3 regions of the Chryseobacterium sp. MEBOG06 genome follow, and region 2 is predicted to be linked to each of the others. Evidence: riboswitches for the same ligand, from Rfam matches in the RefSeq annotation. Region 2 holds a riboswitch; each other region holds the start of a gene.
The links. A riboswitch is a leader RNA that binds a small molecule or an ion and turns the genes downstream of it on or off. The one in region 2 is predicted to bind cobalamin.
Positions count from the first base shown of each region.

Region 1 (4,307 bases), 2.5 Mb from region 2:
TACAGAGATCTACAGAAAAAAAATAATTGATTTTAAATCAAATGAAAAACGCACCCAACCGGGTGCGTTTTTGTTTTACCATGATACATGAATAAAAAAATCGTGTATTTAGGGTTGAAAAAATATTCTTTTTTCTATTTCTTAACCATTTTATGGAGTACTGAATTGTTTAAGGTTTTAATCTCAACAAAATAAACCCCTGAACTTAAAGACTGAATATTAATCTTAGTAGCCTGCGCTGTCATTACTTTCTGCCCCGATGCAGAATAGATATTTACTTCCTTCACATTTTCAGGACTGTCAATCTGAATGAAGTCACTTGCCGGATTAGGGTAAATGCTTAAAATTTTCTTATTGACAGTAGAAACACCCAGTGTTGCATTAGATGCTTCAGTAGGAGTAAAAGGTCTTCTTTGTCCGAAACTTAATCCAAGCCATTTGTTATTGGTTAATTGAATTTGTGAAAGTTCGGACTGTGTCTGCCAGCTTGAGATATCATTTCCCTTATACAATTTCCAGCTGTTTGATCCGGAAGTGTTTCCAGTGAGATTATTCAGTGAAAGACTGGAAATTTGGTTGTTGGTTGAGGTAAAGGTAAAATAAGAAGCTTGTGACTGAATCAACTGCAAAGCCTGTTCAGCAGTAATCGTTCCATTGTATTGAATTCCAAAGACAAATGAATTAGCATTTCCATTAGAATTATCAGTTCCGAAATCTATAACAACTAAGCTTTTATTAGATCCGGTGCCAATCCAGTTGGTAATTTGAGAGGAATTGTACCATAAAGAACTGTATGCAGGAGTTGGCGTAGCAGGTGCTTGTGCTGTAGGATTGCTGAATCCATAAGATGCACCGTACCACTGGCCGTTTAATATCGTTCCATTGTTCATCCATCCTACTGAAGACCAGCTGTTCGTATCATTACCACGCCATAAACTCCACCAGTCCGGTGTAGATTGTTGAGAATGGTCATTAAAACTAACCTTATCAAGAAATCCGTTATTAAACGTTAAAATATAATCAAAAGCAGGTTCTGCACTTTTGATCATCTGAAGCATTTGAGGCCCGGTTATATTCTGCCCCGGATTAAATCTTACTCCCCAGACGTAAGATCGGTCATCAGTTCCATCTTTGAAATCTGCTACAAAATAGGCAGTTTGAGAACCTGTTCCCACGAAAAATTTTACATCATTTGCAGTAAACTGCGCAAGGCACAGTCCCACAATAAGTGTACATAAAAGACTTAATAATTTTTGCATTGAAGAATTATTTAATGATTAGTTTTTCAGTGAAATTATTATTCTTATCTGTGATTTTTACAATATAATTGCCTTTAGATAGAGTACTTACATCAATACCGTTTTGAGTATACTGCGTGTTGATGATCATTCTTCCGGCAGTATCATAAATCTGAATATTTCCGGTATTTAAACCTTGTACAAAGAATTTGTCACTTGCAGGATTCGGATATAATGACAATTTAGAAGCTTTTGTATTTTCAGCTGTAGAAAGAGATGGTGATGCACTATTATAAGCAATGATTTGATTAGGAAGCAGACTCACTGTAAAAGTATTTTCTAAGGTTCCCTGCAAATCATAAGTGTAAATTTTTCCCGGTGCAACATATCCCTTAGGGTCAGCAACATAAATTTTATTATTAACAATATTAAACCCATAGGCCGTACCATAACTATTTATAGGAATAGGTGCACTTGCAATTGCATTTGTTGAAAAAGAAGGAGCGGCAATAGATGTTTTATAAATTGACGCATCTTTCATATAATAAATATTCGTACCGTCTGTATCCATATAAGCTGGTTTTGTCCCTGCAGGAAGTGCTGTGCTGGAAACGATACTTTGGCTTGTTGTATTGTAAACCGTAAAAGTTCCAAAAGAATTAGGAGTATAAGGATTTCCGGAACTCATGATGTAAAGAAGGTTGTTTTTTTCAAAAATACTGTGTGGAAAATCTCCTACATTTACTTCTGAGATAACCGAATTGGTAGAAGTATTGATAACATCCATATACTGATTGATTCCAAAACCTCCCTTTAATAAAACATAAAGCTTATCGTCTTTACTGTAAATTTTTTCAGGTCCCGACCCTACAGCAATATTTGCTTCATGAGCATACGTGTTGAGATTGTAAACCGCTACATAATTATTGACAGAACCTGTTCCTCCCCAGTTGGTTACATAGAATTTGTCTCCGCTAAAAGCAATGTATCTTGGATTGTCCAGGTTGTTTGAAATCGTGGTAATCAAAGAAAAGTCAGATTTGTTGATGACCTTTATTTGGTTGGAAATGTTTAAAACCACAAAAATTTTGTCACCAAAAATTTTAATGTCTTGTGCGGTATCGCCCAGTGTTGCATTATTGTTATTGATTTTAAAATAGTTGTTGGTCACAACCGATTGATTGGAGATCAGCGATATTTCAGCATTATTGCTTCCGGCACCGCCTTCGTTGAGTACCAGGACCCCTTCAGTTTGCGCATTTGCAAAAGAGAGTACAAACGCAAGAATAAGAAAATAGATTTTCTTCATGATATAATTAAATTAAAGTTTTATTCCCGAAACCTCACCACAGGACAAAACATTCATGAAAAAATCTGTTTAGATTTTTCTTTCACAAACTTTTATTCCCGAAAGTTGAAATTAATTTAAGGCAGGTCTCCTGGCTTACATCTTATAGCCGCCTTCCCGGATTTTTATCCAGTGGTATTAAAGGCTATAAGTAGATTAGTTTACAGTTGCGGGAACAGCTCAGGATTCGAATATTTATTCTCACCTGATTCCCTATTAATGAACAATGTTCAACCTTAAAAACGCTGCAAATATATCATATAAATTAATAGATGTTTTTTTGTGAATTGTACCTGATTTCAAGTCTTTTATGGAATTTAATAAATTATTCAAAAAGATATTTTATCAAATTGATAAGTAATCTATCTTTATTGTTGGTTTTTCAGAATTAAAATTAGGAGCTTTATAGTTTATATTGAATTCATTTTACAATTTCGGTCGTTAAAATGGAATCCCGTGACGAAAAAAGACCTTCTCAAAAATTGAGAAAGTCTCGTGTTTTGACACCACTGCATTTAAAAAAAGTTACCAGTCGTGGCCGGGAAAATATTTTTTTCCTATTTCTTTACTATCTTATGAATGGTTGAATTGGCAGAAGTTTTTACCTCAACAAAATAAACTCCTGAATTCAAAAACCGGATATTAATCTTTGTTGCTTGGGAAGTTAATACTTTCTGCCCTGTAGCAGAATAGATATTCACTTCCTTCACATTCTCAGGACTATCAATTTGAATGAAGTCACTTGCCGGATTAGGATAGATACCGAATTTTTTCTTATTGACGCTGGAAACACCCAATGTAGAAAATGATTCTGCCGGAGTAATTGGTCTTCTTTGTCCGAAACTTAAACCTAGCCAGTCATTGTTATTCAGCTGAATTTGAGATAAATTGGTTTTTGCCTGCCAGCTTGAAAGGTCATTTCCTTTATATAATTTCCAGCTGTTTGGTGCGGAAGGGTTTCCGGTGAAGTTATTCAGTGAAAGACTGGAAACCTGATTACTGGTAGATGTAAAACTGAAATAAGAAGTCTGTGACTGAATTAACTGTAAAGCCTGTTCCGCAGTTATTGTTCCGTTATATTGAATTCCGAATACAAAAGAGTCAGCATTTCCGTTTGTGCTATCTGTCCCAAAGTCAATTACTACCAGACTTTTATTACTTCCGGTTCCTATCCAGTTGGTAATCTGAGAAGAACTGTACCACTTTGAACTGTAGGCAGGGACAGGAGCGGAAGGCTTGGAAGGCGGATCAAAACCATAGGAGATTCCATACCATTTTCCGTCAATCAAAAGGTCATTATTTACTCCGTTATTGAATGATAAATTTTCTGAGGTTAATCCTGACCAGGTAGACCAATAATCATCAAGACTTGGTGTATGATGATTGTAGTTTAAACTGTAAAGAAACCCGGAAGGAATTTCAACCTCTATCTTAGGCTCTGCATTAGCAATAGCATTGATAAGGTCTTCCATTGTTAAGTCATTAGAATCAAAACGATATCCCCATGCATAAGACGTAGGAGTATTGTTATCATTAAAATCAGCAATGAAATAAGCTTTTTTGGAACCGGTTCCTATCCAGAATTTAATGTCATTTTCTGTAAATTGGGCCGACATGGACTGCATGATAAGCAGTAAGAAAAAAAAATAGATTTTTCTCATGATATAATTAAATTAAAGTTTTATTCCCGAAACTTACCTTCAACGGAAAAATAATTTCTT
Region 1 covers NZ_CP084580.1:1,397,236-1,401,542, forward strand. The annotation lists gene clpP (ATP-dependent Clp endopeptidase proteolytic subunit ClpP) at 1-26, shown strand, start outside; gene LF887_RS06525 (T9SS type A sorting domain-containing protein) at 135-1,259, opposite strand; gene LF887_RS06530 (T9SS type A sorting domain-containing protein) at 1,267-2,547, opposite strand; cobalamin riboswitch at 2,650-2,840, opposite strand; gene LF887_RS06535 (T9SS type A sorting domain-containing protein) at 3,144-4,247, opposite strand.
Region 1: linked by a shared signal. The riboswitch ahead of LF887_RS06530 (T9SS type A sorting domain-containing protein) and the one ahead of LF887_RS18020 (TonB-dependent receptor plug domain-containing protein) in region 2 are both predicted to bind cobalamin.

Region 2 (4,307 bases):
AGCTTCATCCACCATCAGTTCTACATGAGGCCCGTTCAATGGATAATAAGTAAGACCTTCAAGATGTCCAAAATTTAGAAGCGGGTATTTTTCTGTAAGATATCTTATTTTACTTCCAAAAGAATTGATATGAACTTTTTGAATGGTATCTTTTCTCTGTCTGCCGTTGGAGAAAAAAAGCATCAGGTTACAATGGTTTTTAAAATCAAAATCGTGATAGTAAAATACATGAAGATTTTCTTCCCTGCAGATCTGTACCAAATCTTTAATGAAGTTTTTTTTATGATCTAAAGGCAGGTTACAGTCTATTCTTATAGAGTAATTTTCAGCATTACTTTTCTTAAATTCCGAACCTGTCATCTGAATAAACCGATGTTTTATATTTTCAAACGCTTCTCTTTCCGGAGACCAACTTTTAGTGGTTTGGATTTTGAAAGGAATACCGGAATCCAGTAATATTGCATTTTCATGAATCAGTAATTTTTCTATTTCAGTGGCGAGCTGGAAATGATAATCAAAAAGCTGACGGTCCGAAATGTTAATAATCAATTGATTTTCATTGATATTAAGAAGTATGAAGCTTTCTTTGAACTGTTTTTTCAGATCTTCCAGCTTTTGGATAAAATTGTTAATATGATCAACCTGTACTCTGGCTGCCAGATTTGCTTCATTATCGATATGACCTCCATATCCCTCAAAAAAATTAAAAAACTTGAAATGGTATAAATCTTCAGGAAACTTAAAATACCAGTATACTCCTAAAATCATGGTTGGTTGAGTTGATGAATTGGATAAATATCAAAATTAAATAAAATTTCACACTCCAAGACTTTCAAAACCCTTAAATTTGTCTTCAATAAAAATTTACTTGGATGCTTAGGAAAATTTCAATTGCGGCAGTTACTTTTTTGTCCGTAGTTACAATCAATGCACAGAAGAATAAAAATACCCAGCTGGAAAGACCGAAATTAGTGGTGGGTCTGGTCGTAGATCAGATGCGTTGGGATTATTTATACCGTTTTTATGGCAAATTCGGAAATGACGGTTTCAAAAGACTGTTGAATACAGGATATTCTTTAAATAATGTACATATTCCATATGTTCCTACTATTACAGCTTTGGGGCATACCTGTATCTATACAGGTTCTGTACCGGCAATTCATGGTATTGCAGGAAATGACTGGACAGATAAAGAAACAGGTAAAGGTGTATACTGTACGGCAGATGAAAGCGTTCAGCCTGTAGGAACCACCAATACAAAAATTGGCAGCCACTCTCCCAAAAACCTTTGGTCTACCACAGTAACGGATGAGCTGAGACTGGCAACCAACTTCCAGGGAAAGGTAATTGGTGTTTCTCTGAAAGACCGTGCCTCTATACTTCCGGCAGGACATACGCCAAACGGAGCTTTCTGGTTTGATGACAGTACAGGGAATTTTATTACAAGTACATGGTATATGAATGATCTTCCTCAATGGGTAAAATCATTCAATACACAGAACCTACCGGAAAAACTGGTAGCAAATGGCTGGAATACCTTACTCCCGATCAATCAGTATACAGAAAGTGCGCCTGACAATTCTCCATGGGAAGGATTACTGGGAAGTGCAAAGACCCCTACATTCCCTTACAGCAATCTGGCTAAAGATTATCAGGATAAAAAAGATAATATCCGCTATACTCCTTTCGGAAATACGCTGACACTGAAGCTGGCAGAAGCTTCTGTAGAGGGTGAAAAACTGGGTGGTGACAATATTACAGACTTCTTGGCAATTAACCTTGCTTCTACAGATTATGCCGGACACAAATTCGGGCCTAACTCTATTGAAGTGGAAGATGTTTATATCAGATTAGATCAGGATCTGGCAGAATTCTTTAATTATCTGGATTCAAAAGTTGGAAAAGGAGAGTATACTGTTTTCCTTTCTGCTGACCATGGTGGAGCACACTCTGTAGGATTCCTGAAAGAACATAAGATCCCGACAGGTTTCTTTGGAGAAGGAGCTCAGAAAGATCTTAACCAAAAACTGAAAGAGAAATTCGGAGCTGATAAATTAATCAATGCCATCGATAATTATCAGATCTATTTCGACAGAAAAGTATTGGCTGACAGTAAGCTTGAATTAGATGACGTAAGAAACTTCGCCGTTAAGGAGCTTGAAAAAGACCCTACTGTTTTATATGCCGTTTCTGTAGATAAAGTTCAGGAAGCAAGTATTCCGGAACCTATCAAACAAAGAATTATCAACGGAATCAACAGACAGAGAAGTGGTGATATTCAATTGATTTCTCATGACTCTATGCTTCCTCCATACTCTAAAACAGGAACTACACACAGTGTATGGAATTCTTATGATTCACATATTCCATTAATCTTTATGGGATGGGGAGTTAAGCAGGGAGAAAGTAATAAGGCCTATTATATGACCGATATTGCTCCTACTGTTTCTTCATTACTTAAAATTCAGTTTCCAAGCGGAAATGTTGGAAATCCAATCACAGAGGTTATTGGTAAATAATTGAACAAAATGATTCGATCATATAGAACTGCCTTCATTTGAAGGCAGTTTTTTATTTTACTTATAAAGGTTAATTTACGCTTTAGGAGTGTTGTTCATCAAATCATTAGTAGAGATGATCTTTCGAATGGCTGTTTTTGATATTGAGAACAGTCATTTTACTTTTGTTTATTTTAAAGAAGAATCTATGGGAAAAGAAGCCGTGGTTTGCAGATTGGTTTTTTGGCTAATAGATATAAAAAGTTATCTTTGCAAAAATTTTGGTTTCCAGTATATTGGAATGAAAAGGGAATCGGGTGAAAGCCCCGGACTGTCCCCGCAACTGTAAATCGCAACTAAAAGTTTCTGCAAGCAGCCACTGTATACAACGGGAAGGTGCAGAATGCGAAAGTCAGGAGACCTGCCAGAGTTATAACCAAAAAACATATTGCTTTCGGAGGAAAAGTAAAATAATATGGATATAAAAAGATCTTTAGCACTGCTTTTTTCATCTTATGGCTGTTTTCTTTTCGGACAAGAGAAAGCCATTGATACTATTTACATCTTCGACAACCAGATGAACAGGGTAAAACTCTTTCATCCGGTGAAAACCATTACAGCCGAAGATACAGAGAAAAATTCTACTAACCTTTCAGAACTGCTCAGGTTTCAATCTCAGGTTTATATTAAAGAAAATGGACGTGGGGCTGTTTCTTCACCTTCTTTCAGAGGAACTACTGCACAGCAGACCGCCTTTGTATGGAACGGAATTAATATCAATTCCAACTTTCTGGGACAAGGAGATATCACCAATATGCCTCTGTTCGGATATGATCAGATCGGAATAAAAGCTGGTGGCGGAAGTGTGGTATACGGAAGTGGAGCCATCGGAGGAAGTATTCACATGAACAATACTCTTGATTTTAATAAGGGATTTCATGGGGGACTATTTTCAGAGGTTGCCTCTTTCAATACGTTTAATAACTTTGTTAAAGGATCTTACAGCAATGACAGGTTCAGCTTTAAAGCTTCAGGAAATTACTCTGTAAGTGAAAATGATTATAAGGTAAGCGACCTTAATTATATCAACAGGAACGGAAATTATTACAATACTACATTTAATGCAGGAGCTTCCTACAAAATAACTGATGAGCATAAAGTTTCGTGGCAAAGCCAGTTTTTTGACTCTTCACAGCATTATCCTATCTATGAAGAAACCGCAACGAAAACGAAATATAAAACCCAGAGTGTAAGAAGCCTTATCGCATGGGACTGGAATAAAACAAAATTCAGCAACTCTTTCAAAGCTGCTTATACAGAAGAAAATTTTCAGTATTTTGGAGCTTTGGATCTGCCTAAATCAAGCGGTGGCACAGGGAAAAACTATATTTTGAAAAATGATTTCAATTATTTTCTGAATTCAAAGTGGAATATCAATCTTATTGGAGAATTTCAGGTCAATAAAGGAGAAGGTTATAAAAGTGGAATAGTAGATGTAAGCAGGAATGTAGGTTCTGTTTCCGCATTGCTAAGATATTTCGTAACAAAGGACCTGCGTTTTGAAGGTGGGTTTAAAAAGGATTTTGTAGAAGATATCAATTCTCCGGCTTTGTATTCTTTCTCAGGAAAATGGAATACTTCAAAATGGTATAATGTAGGGCTTAATTTATCCAAGAATTTCAGATATCCGTCATTTAATGATATCTATTATGAGCCGGGAGGGAATAAGGATCTGAGACCGGAAACCTCTGTTCAGGTAGATATGAACCACGAGTTTAAAGTGAAGAATTTTAAACTTACCGTTTCCCC
Region 2 covers NZ_CP084580.1:3,937,659-3,941,965, reverse strand. The annotation lists gene LF887_RS18030 (hypothetical protein) at 1-768, opposite strand, end outside; gene pafA (alkaline phosphatase PafA) at 873-2,519, shown strand; cobalamin riboswitch at 2,764-2,942, shown strand; gene LF887_RS18020 (TonB-dependent receptor plug domain-containing protein) at 2,974-4,307, shown strand, end outside.

Region 3 (4,307 bases), 1.9 Mb from region 2:
CTTTTGCTCCGTTTGGAACGATAGTCCCCTTTACTATAGGTCCTAAAAGTTTTGTACATGCCGGATAAGTCAATGCTTCCAGGCCACACCCGATTGTGTCTAAAAGACAGTAGTGAGCAGTCTTCCAGGCTAAATCATTTTTAATTTCGTAGTTTAATACATAGTCTGCAATATCTGCTAATACGTTGTCCGGTTGTGGTCTTTCGTTTGAAATGTGTGAGCTCATTTTTTATAATTGAAAATTTTGATTAATTGAGAATTGAGGATAAGAATTGAAAGTGGGGAGTTAAAAACTGATCACCAACTGCTTACAGAGTTTAGTCTGGGCATTATTAATAATTAATTTTCCATTTTTCACTTTCAATTTTCAACTTTGAACTATTTCCTCTCGTTGATAGATATAAATTCTTTGTTTTCAGGGCCTGTATAATTGGCACTCGGTCGGATGATCTTCCCATCCTGTCTTTGCTCTATGATGTGGGCACTCCATCCTGTTACTCTTGAAATAACAAATAGAGGAGTGAACATCAGAGTAGGAACTCCCATTAAGTGATAAGAAACGGCGGAAAACCAGTCAAGATTCGGGAACATCTTCTTTTCTTCCCACATGACGGTTTCCAGTCTTTCTGCGATATTATACAGCAGCATATCTCCGGCTTCTTCAGAAAGCTGCTTAGCTACCTTTTTGATCACCACGTTTCTTGGGTCTGAGATGGTATATACCGGATGCCCGAATCCAATGATGACTTCTTTATTGGCGATACGCTTACGGATATCTGCTTCTGCTTCATCCGGGGAATTGTAACGGCTTTGAATTTCAAATGCTACTTCGTTGGCTCCTCCATGCTTTGGCCCTCGCAAAGCACCAATAGCCCCTGTTATACAAGAATAAAAATCGGAAGCTGTTCCCGCAATGACACGTGCAGTAAAAGTGGACGCATTAAACTCGTGCTCAGCATAAAGATTTAGAGATATTTCCATTGCCTTTACCCAGGAATCAGGAGCTTTTTTGCCATGCAACAGGTGTAAGAAATGCCCACCAATAGTGTCATCATCTGTTTCAACATTGATTTCTTTACCATTATGAGTATAGTGATACCAATATAATAGCCCTGAGCTAAATGATGCCAGAAGTTTGTCCGCAATATCTCTTGCTCCTGCCATATTATGATCATCTTTTTCCGGCTGAATACTTCCGACTGCAGATACCATTGAGCGCATGACATCCATTGGGTGTGCTGCTGCGGGAATACTCTTTAAAATATTTCTTACAGAATGAGGCAATCCTCTTAGAGACTTTAATTTTGCTTTATAGTTTTTCAACTGGGAGGCGGTAGGCAGCTGGCCGTATATCAGAAGATAAGCAACTTCCTCAAACTCTGTTTTTTCTGCCAGATCCAGAATATCATATCCTCTGTAATGAAGATCGTTTCCGCTCTTTCCTACACTACAAAGCGCTGTATTCCCTGCTGTGACACCCGAAAGAGCGACGCTCTTTTTAGGTTTAAATGTTGGTTCGGTGCTCGTTGACATATCAATTATTTTGTTTAAAAAGGTTATCTAATTTTTGTTCGTAATTATAATATCCGATGCTTTTATAGAGCTCTTCCCTTGTTTGCATCGTATCCAGTACATTGGCTTGTGTGCCTTCTTTACGGAGATGTTCGTATACATTCTGAGCTGCTTTGTTAGCCGCACGGAACGCAGAAAGTGGATAAAGAATCAACCCTACCCCTGCATTTTTCAATTCTTCTACAGTATACATTTCAATCATTCCGAATTCTGTTATATTGGCTAATACTGGGATTCCTGTGGCATCAACAAATTTTTGATAAAAGGTTAGGTCCGGAACGGCTTCTGCAAAAATAAAATCTGCTCCGGCCTCTTTGTAAGCTACTGCTCTTTCCAGTGTCTTTTCAAGACCTTCATTAGCGAAAGCATCTGTTCTGGCGCCAATTACAAAATTATCATCACTACGGGCATCCGCAGCAGCCTTCAGTCTGTCTACCATTTCTTCTTTGCTTACCACTTCCTTTCCAGGGCGGTGTCCGCAGCGCTTTGCACCTACCTGATCTTCAATATGTAATGCGGCTGCTCCGGCCTTGATCAATGATTTCACCGTTCTTGCCACATTAAATGCAGAAGGACCAAATCCAGTGTCTACATCTACCATTAACGGGAGGTCGCAAACATTGGTAATACGCTGAACGTCTATTAAAACATCTTCCAGCGTCGTAATTCCCAGATCCGGAATTCCTAAAGAACCTGCCGCCACACCTCCACCGGAAAGATAAATAGCATTGAAGCCAGCCTGCTGTGCGAGTAACGCATGATTGGCATTAATAGTTCCAACAATCTGAAGAGGACTTTCTTTTTCCATGGCCTCCCGAAATTTCATACCGGGAGACTTCAAACTTTCACTTTTAGTCATTATAATATTTATTGTTTAGTTGAAATTTGTTCGTAGAAGACAATAGACAAACATTGCAGTAAGCAGCTCTATCCAATGATGGGCGATAAAAAGTAATGAACGGAAGAGAAGCAAAGTAATGCTCTCCGTTTTCCGAAATTCGGAATTTTGAATAATTAAGTTCCTGCAAACCTGTTTGTTTCCAAGTCTGCTGCTCCTGCATAAATAATCGAGATCGGATAGATACACTTTTTAACTTTTTATGTTGATTAATAAAAAGTTCCTGATAAACTTCACAATACCTTTGGGAAAGAAAACTATGGAAAAGGAAAATACGGTGAACGATAGCATAATGAAAAAGCATACTGCTCCATTACCTATTTGTATCACAAAATAACATGACCTGACAAAGATTTTTGACCAAAATGTTATCCATATCGTATCATACCTGACTATAAGCTTCAGACCGCGAAAGCATCGTCAATTCGAAATAGGCAGGTCTCCTGACTTGTAACAGTTTTTATCGTCCTTCCCATATCCCGGGTATACAGTGGACCTTTATTTTGATAAAAACCTTATCCGTTACTTACAGTTGCGCGACAGTTCGTGATTTGCACACGATTCCCTTTTAATACACAGCTAAGTGTAACCATTTTCGGTTGATAAAGAAGGTGTTAAGAACTCCTTGGTGGTAAATATAAGTATTTTATGAAAATGACCAAGAGATTTTATGCAAACAATAATTATTCCAAGCTAATCAACTGTAAATGTATCATTTAAAAAAACACAATTAACAGTTCAGACATTACAATTTAGGCAATAACATTAATTTTTCGTTACTAAATTCATAAGATATGACGGTAAAATATTAAACCAACCTAAATAAAAACCTTATTTTACCTTTGCTTGACATTCACAAATAACAGATGTTTTCAAGGAAATTTTTGCCCTTTTTTACAAAAGTATTTTCTGAAATTTTCGCATAGGTAAAATCCGTATTGAGTGTCTGAAATTTTTACTGAAAACTTTACTGAAATTGTATTTTCAGAGACTTTATCGTAAGACATTTTACTTTAAAATAAGTTTCGGCCCATTGCTTTTAGCAATGGGCCAAAACTTATTTTTTACCGCTTTCAACAAGCGGAAATATTATTTTATTTTAAATCTCTAGATTTTAGCTCTTCCTGTAATTCCCAGTCGACTTTTTTTGAATTTATGACAAAAGGAATAAAAACAACAGGTAAAAATGTAAAGAATCCAAAGCCATTTTTCACTGTACTGTAAATAGAAATACCAGCCATAAACCCTACTATCACTGCATTCATTATTTTGTTTGAACTGGCTTTTTTCGCTCTTTCTATCAGTTCCTGATTGTTTAACTCATTCAGTTTATTTTCTATTGGTTATTTAGATTTAAAGGTTACGAAATTTATACTAAATTGTTGAGCTAAAACATCCAACAGTATAAATAACCAAGATACAAAAAATATTTTTCCAATAAAATAAGAACAGCTAAAGGATCAGTATTCCTTTAGCTGTTCCGGTTGTAATGTTTGAGTTCATGTTTTGAACCTTAGCTGAGAGCAGTAACGGGATAACGGTTTTTAAATCTTTTAAAATCTTTTAAAGTATATTCCGGGCAGGCGCCTTCCTGTGAAGTAATAAAGGCCCCCAGTGAAACCGCCTGAGTCATAATCTCATGAGCAGAAGCTTCATTCCCGATCCTTTTGGATAAAAATCCTGCCAAAAATGAATCTCCGCTTCCCACCGTATCTTTAACCTCAACCGGGATTGTAGGATAGAGATAAAAACGATCATCTATAGCATACAATGCTCCTTTACTTCCTTTAGAAATAATAATTTCCCGAATCCCGAATTTGTCCTGCAGATATCTGAT
Region 3 covers NZ_CP084580.1:2,006,359-2,010,665, reverse strand. The annotation lists gene LF887_RS09235 (bifunctional 2-methylcitrate dehydratase/aconitate hydratase) at 1-226, opposite strand, end outside; gene prpC (2-methylcitrate synthase) at 379-1,533, opposite strand; gene prpB (methylisocitrate lyase) at 1,535-2,431, opposite strand; cobalamin riboswitch at 2,886-3,079, opposite strand; gene LF887_RS09220 (hypothetical protein) at 3,565-3,735, opposite strand; gene LF887_RS09215 (carbohydrate kinase family protein) at 3,984-4,307, opposite strand, start outside.
Region 3: linked by a shared signal. The riboswitch ahead of prpB (methylisocitrate lyase) and the one ahead of LF887_RS18020 (TonB-dependent receptor plug domain-containing protein) in region 2 are both predicted to bind cobalamin.